2 regions of the Pedobacter sp. GR22-6 genome follow, and region 1 is predicted to be linked to the other one. Evidence: riboswitches for the same ligand, from Rfam matches in the RefSeq annotation. Region 1 holds a riboswitch; the other holds the start of a gene.
What was found. A riboswitch is a leader RNA that binds a small molecule or an ion and turns the genes downstream of it on or off. The one in region 1 is predicted to bind S-adenosylmethionine.
Positions count from the first base shown of each region.

Region 2: linked by a shared signal. The riboswitch ahead of WAE59_RS18000 (cysteine desulfurase family protein) and the one ahead of WAE59_RS05120 (O-acetylhomoserine aminocarboxypropyltransferase/cysteine synthase family protein) in region 1 are both predicted to bind S-adenosylmethionine.

Region 1 covers NZ_JBBEUC010000001.1:1,101,768-1,107,705, reverse strand. The annotation lists gene mqnE (aminofutalosine synthase MqnE) at 1-614, opposite strand, end outside; gene WAE59_RS05135 (DUF2911 domain-containing protein) at 774-1,292, opposite strand; gene WAE59_RS05130 (hypothetical protein) at 1,393-1,881, opposite strand; gene WAE59_RS05125 (trans-sulfuration enzyme family protein) at 1,999-3,117, shown strand; SAM riboswitch class I at 3,286-3,398, shown strand; gene WAE59_RS05120 (O-acetylhomoserine aminocarboxypropyltransferase/cysteine synthase family protein) at 3,626-4,933, shown strand; gene WAE59_RS05115 (homoserine O-acetyltransferase family protein) at 4,960-5,938, shown strand, end outside.
Region 2 covers NZ_JBBEUC010000003.1:966,882-972,819, reverse strand. The annotation lists gene WAE59_RS18015 (TonB-dependent receptor) at 1-1,509, opposite strand, end outside; gene WAE59_RS18010 (GLPGLI family protein) at 1,516-2,298, opposite strand; gene WAE59_RS18005 (hypothetical protein) at 2,390-2,644, opposite strand; gene WAE59_RS18000 (cysteine desulfurase family protein) at 2,814-3,971, opposite strand; SAM riboswitch class I at 4,018-4,113, opposite strand; gene WAE59_RS17995 (sterol desaturase family protein) at 4,383-5,606, shown strand; gene WAE59_RS17990 (glycoside hydrolase family 35 protein) at 5,677-5,938, opposite strand, start outside.

The sequences.
Region 1 (5,938 bases):
TTGGCTATGACCTCGCGGACTTCAGGATGGAAAATCTCTGCTCCTCCTCCAGGCATCGACTCGAGTCCTGCTTCCTTCATGAGCTTCATTCCTGCCGCATAATCTATTTTCGCCTTCTTGAAAATATAGTGATATTCTACAGGCGTAAGGGCTTTTACATGAAGTTCAGGCCTGTGTTTTTTGATCGCAGAAAATAACGCCGCATAAAAAGAAAGGTCGTACTGAGGCAATACACCACCTACGATATGCACTTCTGTAACCGGCTCATTGTCATATTTTTTAACGATGTCCAGCATCTCCTCCATCGTCAGCTCCCATCCCTCTGCCTTTTGCTTGATCAGGCGGGAGTACGAACAGAATTTACAATCATATACACAAAGATTTGTGGGTTCCAGATGAAAGTTGCGGTTAAAATAGGTATTGTCACCATGCCTTCTTTCCCGGATGTAATTTGCCAGAACACCAAGATAGGCCAGTTCTCCTTTTTCGTAAAGGTATACACCTTCTTCAAATGTGATCCGCTGCTGGTTTTGTACTTTTTGCGCTATATCACGGTGTGTCTGAGGTAGATCCGGATCATTTATAATTAACGCTAGTTTTGAAGTAGTATCCATCTATAGAGTATAATGAACAAAAGTAAGATTAAAATCGACAGAAACAGGGTTTTCAAGCCTTTTTACCTGTCAGCCTTCTGTCAAAGACCATTTCTCCTGATAAAAAGCACAAAAAAAAGCCTGTTGCAAATGCAACAGGCTCCCTTAATTTCCTTGAATTTACTTTACTGTGAAAGGCACAGCGATATCTCCCCAAAGCAGGGTTACTTTTCCGGATTTATCGATGGTGAATGTCATTTTTTCAGTTGTTGCCGGGGCTTTTCCTGGTTTTACGACAACACGCAGGGCATCGTCTGCTTCGGTGTATTTGTAAGAACCCCATTGATCTGCTGTTTTGTTAAATATGATCGTCCATTCTTTTTCCGTTGGGATGGAATGCAAAGAATATGTTCCGGCCGGAAGTGGTTTACCCTCCACCTTTACCGCTTTGTCGACTTTAAAAGTCGTTGCTTCATTCGCGCCGGTACGCCATACTTTGCCGTAAGGAGCAAGCTCTGTACCTATTTTCCTTCCTTTCAGTGAAGGCTGACTGTAATCAATGGTCAACGTGGCTCCTGATTTAATGGTTTCTTTCGCCACCGCTGGTGGACTGGGTCTCTTACTCTTATCTTCCTGTGCATTTACGGTAGATGCAGCGAATATACCTGCAACCAGTGTGAGGATGAATAGTCTTTTCATAATGTATTGTTTTTTTGTACTAAGATAAACAATTATTTGGCATCAATAAAAAAGGGACTCAAATCCTTGAGCCCCTTTTTTCTAACCAAACTAAACCAAATTATTTTGCTGCTTTCGTGAAATTCAGCACGATGTAAGCAGGATTACTTCCATATTCCACCGGGGATTTAATGACCATGTTATTGCCATCTGTTGAAGACAATACCAATCGGTAACCCGAGGTTACATTTTTTGCTTTGTCCCCTTCAAAGATCTTTTTAAATTGAAAAGTCTGATCAGCTGGACTGGCAGACCAGAAAATAGTCTGCGTTTTTGCGGCACATGATGCACCTCCGGCCAAGGTATAACTACCATTACCGCTATTGGTGAGGTTCCAGGTACTACCTACGAAGCAGGTATACGGCCCATCATCAAACAAAGATTTTACAGCCGACTGAGGCAAACCTTCAAAAGTAATGTCATTCAACACCCAGTTACCAGTCACATTTCCCCTCTTTAAAGCCACAGTAGTACCAGCTTTCGGAGAACAACTTTGCAAAACCATCAATGAACTGCATAAAATGGCTGCTATCAGGAATATTCTTTTCATATCAATTCTTTATTTGTGATTTCAATTACATAAATCTTGCCAAAACCATCACAGATTTCCTTTATACTTTTAACTTTGTCGCACTAGCCCCTAAATTTTACATTTAAACCCGTAATAATGAAGCCGGAAACAATCGCTATCCATGCAGGAAATTTATCTGAAACAGCTACGAATGATGTGACATCGCCCATACATCTATCTACGACATTTTTACGGGATGCGGACGGTGGCTATTCTGGCGGACACATGTACAGCAGGGTCAGTAACCCCAATCGTTCCTCACTGGAAAAGGTACTCGCTGAACTGGAAAATGGTTTTGAAGCCTGCGCATTCTCTTCCGGCAATACAGCGGGGATGGCCTTATTCCAGGCATTGAAGCCAGGAAGCCACATCATTGCTCCTGATGACATGTATTGGGGATTCAAAAAGCAATTGCAGAACATATTTTCAGAAACGCTGGAAATAGACTTCATAGACCTTACGATTCCCGAGAACATTCTGGCTTTTATCAGACCGAATACGGTGTTGATCTGGATAGAAACACCGTCCAATCCACTCCTTAAGATCACTGATATTGCTGCAGTGGCGAAGGTGGCAAAGTCACATGGACTGACCCTTGCCTGCGACAGTACATTTGCCTCGCCCTGCCTTCAAAGCCCGATAGCCCTGGGTGCAGATATCGTGATGCATTCTTCTACAAAATACATCGGTGGGCATAGTGATGTATTAGGTGGAGTGCTGATCAGTGCTGAAAAGACGGAGCTTTGGGAAAAAATCAGAAATATACAACAGGTGGGTGGTGCAGTACCCTCACCTTTCGATTGCTTTCTGCTACTGAGAAGCATCAAAACCCTAAACTACAGGATGCAGGGGCATTGCCTAAACGGTATGGCATTAGCGCTTCACCTGGAAAAGCACCCAGCGATAACGCAAGTATTTTATCCCGGGCTAAGCAGCCATCCGCAACATGAAATTGCCTCTAAACAGATGTCCGGATTTGGAGGAATGCTGTCTATACTCGTTAAAGGTGGCGCAGACGAAGCCAGGAAAGTAGTGAATAAAGTTAAGCTTTTTGCTCAGGCGACCAGCTTGGGTGGTGTAGAAAGCTTAATTGAGCACCGCGCCTCAGTGGAAGGGCCCGACACTAAAACGCCGCAAAATTTAATTCGGATCTCGGTGGGTCTGGAGCACATAGATGACCTGATTGCAGATATCGATCAGGCTTTGAGCCAATAACTGAATTATAAACTATTTTAAAAAGGCTTAAAATCAAAATTATAATACTGTAAAACAGAACTTTAAGATTTTATCAGAATAATATTTTGGTAATTTTGATGCGTAGCTATACATTTGCATCATGTTTTAGCAATAGGCTAAACAAAGTCAACCCTCTTATACAGGTTTGATTTATAAAGAAGTGGCGAGAGACAGGCTCATTGACCCACTGGCAACCCTCCCGAATGGAGAAGGTGCCAATTCCTGACCAGTAGACATGGTGTCTTTTGGAAAGATAAATTGAAACAAATGAAAACATTACAAAGAATTCTGCATCTCTCTGATTTTTACTGTTCGCTTAGGCAGAATAACTGTATGTGCTGTTGCATGCGGTAAATCTAAAAATCTTCCTTTTACATTAGATATCAATGACCTGGAAGGTCCCGAACCATCGGGATACGCTAAACCGCTATATACCATTGTGTATTAGCTGATTCTAAGTATCAAACCTCTACTAACTTTAAATTTTATGTCAGCAAATTATAAATTCGAGACACTCCAAATACACGCAGGCCAGGAAATTGATCCAACAACCGGATCCAGAGCAGTTCCTATTTACCAAACTACATCTTACGGCTTCAAAAACTCTGAGCATGGTGCAAACCTGTTCGCGTTAAAGGAATTCGGGAACATCTATACCAGGATCATGAACCCGACCACGGATGTCTTCGAAAAACGCGTAGCCGCACTTGAAGGTGGAGTAGCTGCGCTGGCAGTAGGCTCAGGCCAGGCTGCTCAATTCATTGCCTTAAATAATATCTTACAGGCCGGCGACAATTTCGTTTCCTCCACCCACCTTTATGGCGGTTCCTACAATCAATTCAAAGTGGCCTTCAAACGTCTGGGCATAGAAGTTAAGTTTGCCAATGGCGATGACACCAATGATTTTGAAGCCAAAATTGATCACAATACCAAAGCGATTTATTTAGAAACCATCGGTAATCCGGCCTTCAGCATTGCTGATTTTGAAAAAATTTCCGCCATTGCAAACAGACACGATCTTCCTTTAATTGTAGACAATACCTTTGGAGCTGCCGGATACTTGTTCAAGCCAATCGAGCACGGCGCACATGTTGTCGTACAGTCGGCCACCAAATGGATTGGCGGACACGGAACCAGTATCGGTGGAGTAATTGTAGACGGCGGAAATTACAACTGGGGAAATGGGAAATTTCCACAATTTACGGAGCCCTCTGAAGGTTACCACGGTCTTGTATTCAATGATGTATTTGGAGCGAATGGTCCTTTTGGAAACATTCAGTTCATCATCCGCGCACGCGTAGAGGGCCTAAGGGATTTTGGCCCTGCCATCTCCCCTTTCAATTCGTTTCTGTTGATCCAGGGATTAGAAACTTTATCCTTACGTGTGCAAAGACATGTAGATAATGCACTTGCCCTCGCCACCTGGCTGGAAAACCACGAAGCAGTGAAAAAAGTGAATTATCCCGGACTGGAAAGCAGTCCTTATCATGCCAATGCTAAAAAATACCTCCAAAATGGTTTTGGTGCAGTGCTTTCGTTTGAATTGCATGGTGACAAAGAACAAGCTACTGCATTGGTCGACAACCTGAAACTCATCAGTCACCTGGCCAATGTAGGCGACGCGAAAACATTAATCATCCAACCTTCTGCTACTACCCATCAGCAACTCAGCGAAGCAGAACAAAGCGCCGCCGGGGTATCACCAAACCTGTTGCGCATTTCTGTCGGGATAGAACACATTGATGACATCAAAGCCGATCTCGAGCAGGCTTTTAACACTATAAATAAAAAATAACAGCTGATTAAGCTACCACATCACTAATGAGTACGCACACAACATACACACATACTAAACTCTTCAAACTGGAAAGTGGCAAAAAGCTCCGCAAAGTGGAGCTTGCCTATCAAACTTATGGCAAGCTTAATGCTAAGAAAGATAACGTCATCTGGGCATGTCATGCCTTGACAGCAAATGCTGACGTGCTGGACTGGTGGAAAGGATTGTTTGGCCACAATGCGTTGTTTAATCCTGAAGAGCATTTTATCATTTGCGCGAATGTTGTGGGTTCTCATTATGGAAGTACCAACCCACTCAGCCAAAATCCTACTACAGGGCAACCGTATTACCTGGCTTTTCCTGAATTTACGATTAGGGACCTGGTTCAGGCGCACCGCTTGCTTGCAGCTCATCTGGGAATTGAGCAGATCAAAGTACTCATAGGTGGGTCACTTGGGGGTCAGCAAGCTGTAGAATGGGCGATCATTGATCCTAAAATTATTGAGCACCTGATCCTGGTGGCAACTAATGCAGTACATTCTCCGTGGGGAATTGCATTTAATGAAAGTCAGCGACTGGCCATTACTGCCGATCGTACGTTCTATGCGCAGCAGCGTGATGGTGGTACCAAAGGATTAAAGGTAGCCAGAAGCATCGCATTACTTTCATACAGAACGTATGATGCCTATGTAGCCACACAATTGGAAAGTGTCAACGATAAAACAGGGGGATTCCGGGCTTCTTCCTACCAGAACTATCAGGGCGAAAAGCTTTGTAAGCGGTTCAATGCCTATAGTTACTATTACCTGACCAAGGCCATGGACAGCCACAATGTCGGCAGGAACAGAGGGAGTATCACAGATGCCCTTGGTGCTATTAAAGCCACGACCTTAGTGATTGGTGTAGAAAACGACGTGCTTTTTCCACTGTCGGAACAGGAGTTCCTGGCAAAAAACATACCTGATGCTTCCTTTAAAAGCATCAAGTCTGCATATGGTCATGATGGCTTTCTGATAGAAACGG
Region 2 (5,938 bases), on a different contig from region 1:
AGTTGATTTTCTGAGTGCCTGGACATCCAGACCAAACTGGTTCAATCGCGTGTCTGCCAATTGCATAAGTGCTTGTGCCCCAAAAAAATCGGGGAGACTACCGTACAGATCAGATTGAGAAGTATAATTCTGCCTGACAGCAGCTGAGTTGTACCTGGCAGAAGCGATCAATGCTGTATTTGCACTGGATTTGAGTACATAACGCAATTCGCTGCGGATGTTTCTATCATCGCCTGACTGCTGCTGCAGGACTTCATTGGCCTGGAGGCCATTGAACATCGATAGATCATTGGAATGATAAACATCAGGCCGGGTAGTATAGGTAAAAGAAGCGAAAAGCCTTGATTTAGCATCCAGCTTTTGGTCGGCACTGAACTCCAGCTGATAATTCTTACTGTTGCTCCGCCTGTTTTGAAGGTCTTCTGTCACTATGGTATCCTGCAGGTAATACCGCTGGAGGAGGTTACGTTCGTCGTAGAGTTTATTTCTTATTCCATAGAGCCCAAGGGTGAGCTTCAGATTTTTGCTCACACGATCGATGGCAGATAGACTGCCAGACAAACTTTTGTTTAGTCGGAAGTAATTGTTATCAAAAGGATTGGTGTCTTCTATTGCATGATTGATGAGCTTGCCAGACTGAGGGGCCGCGCTTTTATTGCTCAGGTTGAGCAGATCGGCCTGGTACTTACCTATGTTGTTGTTATTGAGAAAGGAAAACGCTTTGATCCCTTTGTAGAAGGAAATGAAATTGCCGGACAGATCATTTCTGTCGTTGCTGCCATAACCTGCATCAATACTTCCGGAAATACTCTTTTTGTCTTTAATCTTAAGGTTCAGCACCACTTCTTCTGAGCTGATGACACCATTCAGCAGGTCATCCTCAACATAATTTTCGATGGCCTGTACTTCTTCTACCAGTTGCGGCTTCAGGTTCTGCGTGATGGTTTTGTATCCCTCTCCGGTCATGTCGTCTCCTTCCAGCAGGACCTTAGTGATCCGCTGCTGGTTAAAATAGATCGTACCATCGTTACTTACCTTCATACCTGGCATTTTCTTGATGACACTCTCGATGTTGCGGTCGTCGGCTGTGGTCAACCTGGCCACATTGTATTTGGTGGTATCGTTGGCAGAGCTGACGATGGGCTGCTCGGATCTGATATGAATGGTCTCCAGCTGTATGGCATCATCCTGAAGTTTGAAATCATGCTGCAGAACACCCGTACTGATACTGGTAACATTGAGTTTCAGGGTATCTCTTTTCAGGCCAATATAAGCTGCAATGAGGTACAGGCTTTGCTGATCCCCGAACTCCCCTTCCAGCTGATAACTGCCCTCTTCATTGCCGGATGTAAAGGAAAGCACCTGTCCATCGGTAGTTTTCAACTGAACTGAGGCAGATGGGATCACCTGACCAGAGGCATCCCTGACCTTACCGCTGATTTTGATTTGCTGGCCAAAGGCCAGACCAGTAATACTGAGTAAGCAGAAAAGAAAAAGGGATGATTTCAATTTCGTCTAGTATTTCTCTTGTTTCTCCGGCAATTTGATGGTGGTACTGCTGGTTACACCGTTTCCACTGGTTTCGACCACCCTTGCCAGGGCCTCGTTTTTGCTCAGTCGTTCTTTATAGGCCTTCATAAAAGCACTGTGTGTCGTGGCTTTATCCTTCGCATAGCTTTTTGGCAGCGCCAGGATGGCCGGATCAAATTTAGCTTTCAGGTTGATACCGGTCAGCTTATAGCTGAATACGGAATTGAGGTCGTTGACGGCGACGATAAGACCCGGCAGACCGCAGAATTTCCAGGGACCGTTGGAAATGGCAATGTCATCGGTGAACCAGGCTTCGTAATTCCTGCCCCTGAAGGTGGTAGTTGCCTTGGTACAGTTGTAGTTCAGTATCTTTTTTTGTTCTTTGCTGATCTTCCATTTGAAATTTGACAGCGTATCGCTGATCAGGTAAAACTTAACAGCGATATCATCACCAAGGAGGAGCTTTTTGGTTTTGGTGTCTTTGTAGACAAAGCGCTTTTTTGTGGGGTTGACCACCATTGTTTCCGTAATGCTGTTGTCACCATCGGCGACCTTGGTATTTGCAACCTGCTTCGGCAAATTGAGTTCCAGGGATTGTCCGCCTGAAAAATACACGATGGAGTTGACGATGCGGGGCTGACTGAGCATGCCGTCGTCAATAGTGAGGCTGTAGTTTAGGGTTCCTTTTACTTGCGCCTGCATTGCTGAAGCCTGACAAAATAAGGCGAAAAGGAAAAATAACCGGATAGTGGCGTTAGGTAAAGACATAGGTAGATGTTCGTTTAATTTTGCGGAATGGGCTTTGCAAAAACAAGGCCGTTCTGCGGTGATATTGCAGAACAGGCCTTAATAAATGATGCTAATGCGTAAACCAGCGGATATAATCCGGCGTTACTTCTTCGATTTGAGCCTGGGCCTCGGCAATTGCTTCACGGCAGGTAGGGCCATAAACGACGCGGCTGATCTTTAAAGCCACAGAACCGTCTGAATTTAAAAACACACGTGAGTACACTGCTGTACAGGTAAATTTGCCTTCGGCCTTTGCAGGAACTAAGTTTGCGAAAAGACCGGCGCTGGACAGCGACAGCGCTAAAAATAACATTGCTTTTTTCATGGTTGTAGGGTTGAAAATTAATGGGTTAATTAATGCTTTGTTTCAATTCACAACATAAAATTCAACTTCCTGTTTCTGAAAAGGAGCGGGTTCTGTTAAGCGCCTGAGGATTTTGATTAAGCGCAGGACTTGCGCAGAAATTCGTAGCCTGCTAATGGTTCGCACCAGCTTAGCATATCGTACTCATTTCTTTCAATGCCGTATTCACATACAGTCCGGAAAGCAGGTCTACTGTATATTCCAGCTCTTCTTCGGTGGTATATCTACTAAAAGAAAACCTGATATTTGTCAGCCCGGCCGATACACCTAAAGCAGACAGTACGTGTGAATTGGATTTGGCAGAACAGGCACTGCCGCCTGAAGCATAAATTTCATGTTGGTCTAAAAAGCTGAGGACATCCTGTCCTGAATCAGCCAGCGGGAGTGCCACATTCAAAACGTTGTTGAGGCTCAATTTTTTTCTTGCCGAATTGCCGTTGAACCTGATTCCGGGAATTTTGCTAATGAGGTTATTGATCATTTTTTCTTTAAGTTCAGAAAGGTGTTGTTGATGGTTTGCCTGGTTGGCATAGGACAGGCTGAGTGCTTTGGCCATACCGACAATACCGCTGACATTTTCAGTGCCGCTGCGAAGTCCCCGTTCCTGTGCACCGCCGTGGAGAAAAGGAGTCAGCGCTTTGGGATCTCTGGCATATAGAAAGCCTACACCCTTTGGCCCGTGAAACTTGTGAGCAGAAGCTACTAAAAAATCTGCGGGGAGCGTTTGTGTATCGTATTGATATTGACAGATCGACTGAACAGTATCGCTGTGGAAAATTGCGCCGGCGCTTTTACACAACGCTCCGACTTGTTGGATGTCGATCAGATTACCCAATTCATTGTTGGCATGCATCAGTGACACCAAAGCCTTTTCGTTGGCAGCAAGCAATTGCTCAAGATGAGAAAGCGATAAAGTACCATTGTCATCGTGTTTAAGGAAAACAACCCGGATCTCCCCTCTTTGCTCCAGATACTTTAGCGTATTGAGTACAGCGTGGTGTTCAAATTTCGAACTGATCACGAGTTTAATTCCTTTTGAACGAACGGTGGAAATGATTGCTGTATTGTCGGCTTCAGTACCGCCAGAGGTGAACACTATATTTTCCGGTGCAGCATTCAGCAAATCTGCGATGGTCCGGCGCGATGCCTCTATTGCCGTTCTGGCTGCCCGGCCTGCAGCATGCGAAGATGAGGGATTACCATAAGATTCAAACAAATAAGGTTCCATTTCCTGGAATACTGTACTGTCTAGTTGAGTGGTAGCGGCATTGTCTAAGTAAATTTTCATATTCTAAATTTTTGTTACTTACACATCCAGCCTGCTGAAGGAATGAATCTTATCTTACCGCATTGCGGAAGGAGTTAGCACCTTGTAAATACAGGTTGCTAAGACGTCACAGGGCCTTTCCCTCAGTCTTTCTGGATAAGTAAATAGGTGAATGAACGATAATCATCATTGCATATGATGATGCAAATATAATAATAACTACCAATTTAGTATATATTATTTTATAATTAATTACCTCAAGCGTACAACACCAACTTAAAAGCTAAAAAAATAGATATAAAAGCAGCAATAGACTGAAACAAAGAGTAACCTGGAATCTGAATAAAGACTACCATTTTAATAGTATTTACTTATATTTGATCACAAACCCTGGACATTTAACAGGTTTAAACATCACTAACCCCATTGAAAATGATAGAAAATTTCAACTATTTGGCATTTGCCATTCCTGCGTTTTTTGTCTTTCTGTTTTTAGAATACAGGATAGCCTTAAAGCTGAAAAAGCAACATCTGTTCAAGTATGAAAGTTCTATATCTAACCTCAGCATTGGCATTGCGGAGCGCATGCTTAACCTTTTTATCACTGCAAGCTGCTACAGTCTTTTTGTATGGGTCTATGAGCATTACGCCCTATTCAAGATACCCAATACCTGGTGGGTATGGGTATTGTTGATCCTGGTCACGGATCTGGTTTGGTACTGGTACCACCGGCTAGGGCATGAAGTCAATATCTTATGGGCCGCACATATCGTTCACCACCAAAGTGAAGAATTTAATTTTACCGTTTCGGCAAGGATCACCGTTTTCCAGGCTTTGATCAGAAATATTTTCTGGTGTCTGATCCCGCTGATGGGCTTTCATCCTGTAATGGTGATGAGCATACTGGTCGTACATGGCGCATATTCTTTCTTTACCCATACACAATTGATCAAAAACATGGGTTGGCTGGAATACATCCTGGTGAGCCCCTCGATTCATGGCATTCACCATGCCAGTGATGAAAAATATCTGGACAAGAACTACGGAGATGTATTTGTGTTTTGGGACAAGCTTTTCGGGACTTTTCAAAAGGAAGAAGAAGCACCAAAATATGGCCTGACACATCCAGTAAACAGCTATAGTTTTTTATGGCAGCACTTTCATTATTACCTGGAAATTATTGCGGCCTGTAAAAAAGAACAAGGCCTGCTGGCAAAACTCAGGGTAGTATTTGGACATCCGGCCACTATGGACCAGGACATCCGGCCTTCTCTGGAAAAGAGATTCCTTCAGCGACGGGCCTCGCCTGCATACCGTTTCAAATTTAAAGCCTACCTGAATGCACAGATCCTGATCAGCGTACTCCTGCTGTTTTTCTTTACTGGAACCTATGCATTCTTGCAGGTGCCTGATAAATGTTTTGTGGTAGGATTTATTCTGCTCACACTGATCAATTGCGGGGCATTGATGGAACAGCGGAAATGGATTTATTATATCGAATATGGTCGACTGCTGATTTTGTTTTCCTATATGTTCTGGAAAGCTGGACATATTGAACTCGTTATCCTATGGATGATCCTGATGTACCTGCTTGAACAGGTTTTCCGGTTGCGGGCCCTATACCTTCAGTATGTACTGCGATACGACAGGCTATAAAAACCAAAGCCCCAACAGCGATCAGTCCGATCATGTTGAGGCCAATGGTAATCTAACCAAATTGTCTTTATTACTTTTCTTCGTTTTTGATGCTGTCTAATATGGGCTTCGCGAGGCTACTTAAGGTTTTTTGTTCGGGCTTGTTCAGTTCCAGGACCACAATTTCATTTTTCCCTCTCTTCAGCCATTCTGCAGGCAGGTAAAGCGTTTGCTGCGGGCCAATCTCCCAGTACCTGCCGAGGTTCTTTCCATTGACCCAGACCATCCCCTTGCCCCATTTGCGCATGTCGAGATAGGTATCTGCAACCTGATTCAGGTTAAAGTTCCCTTTT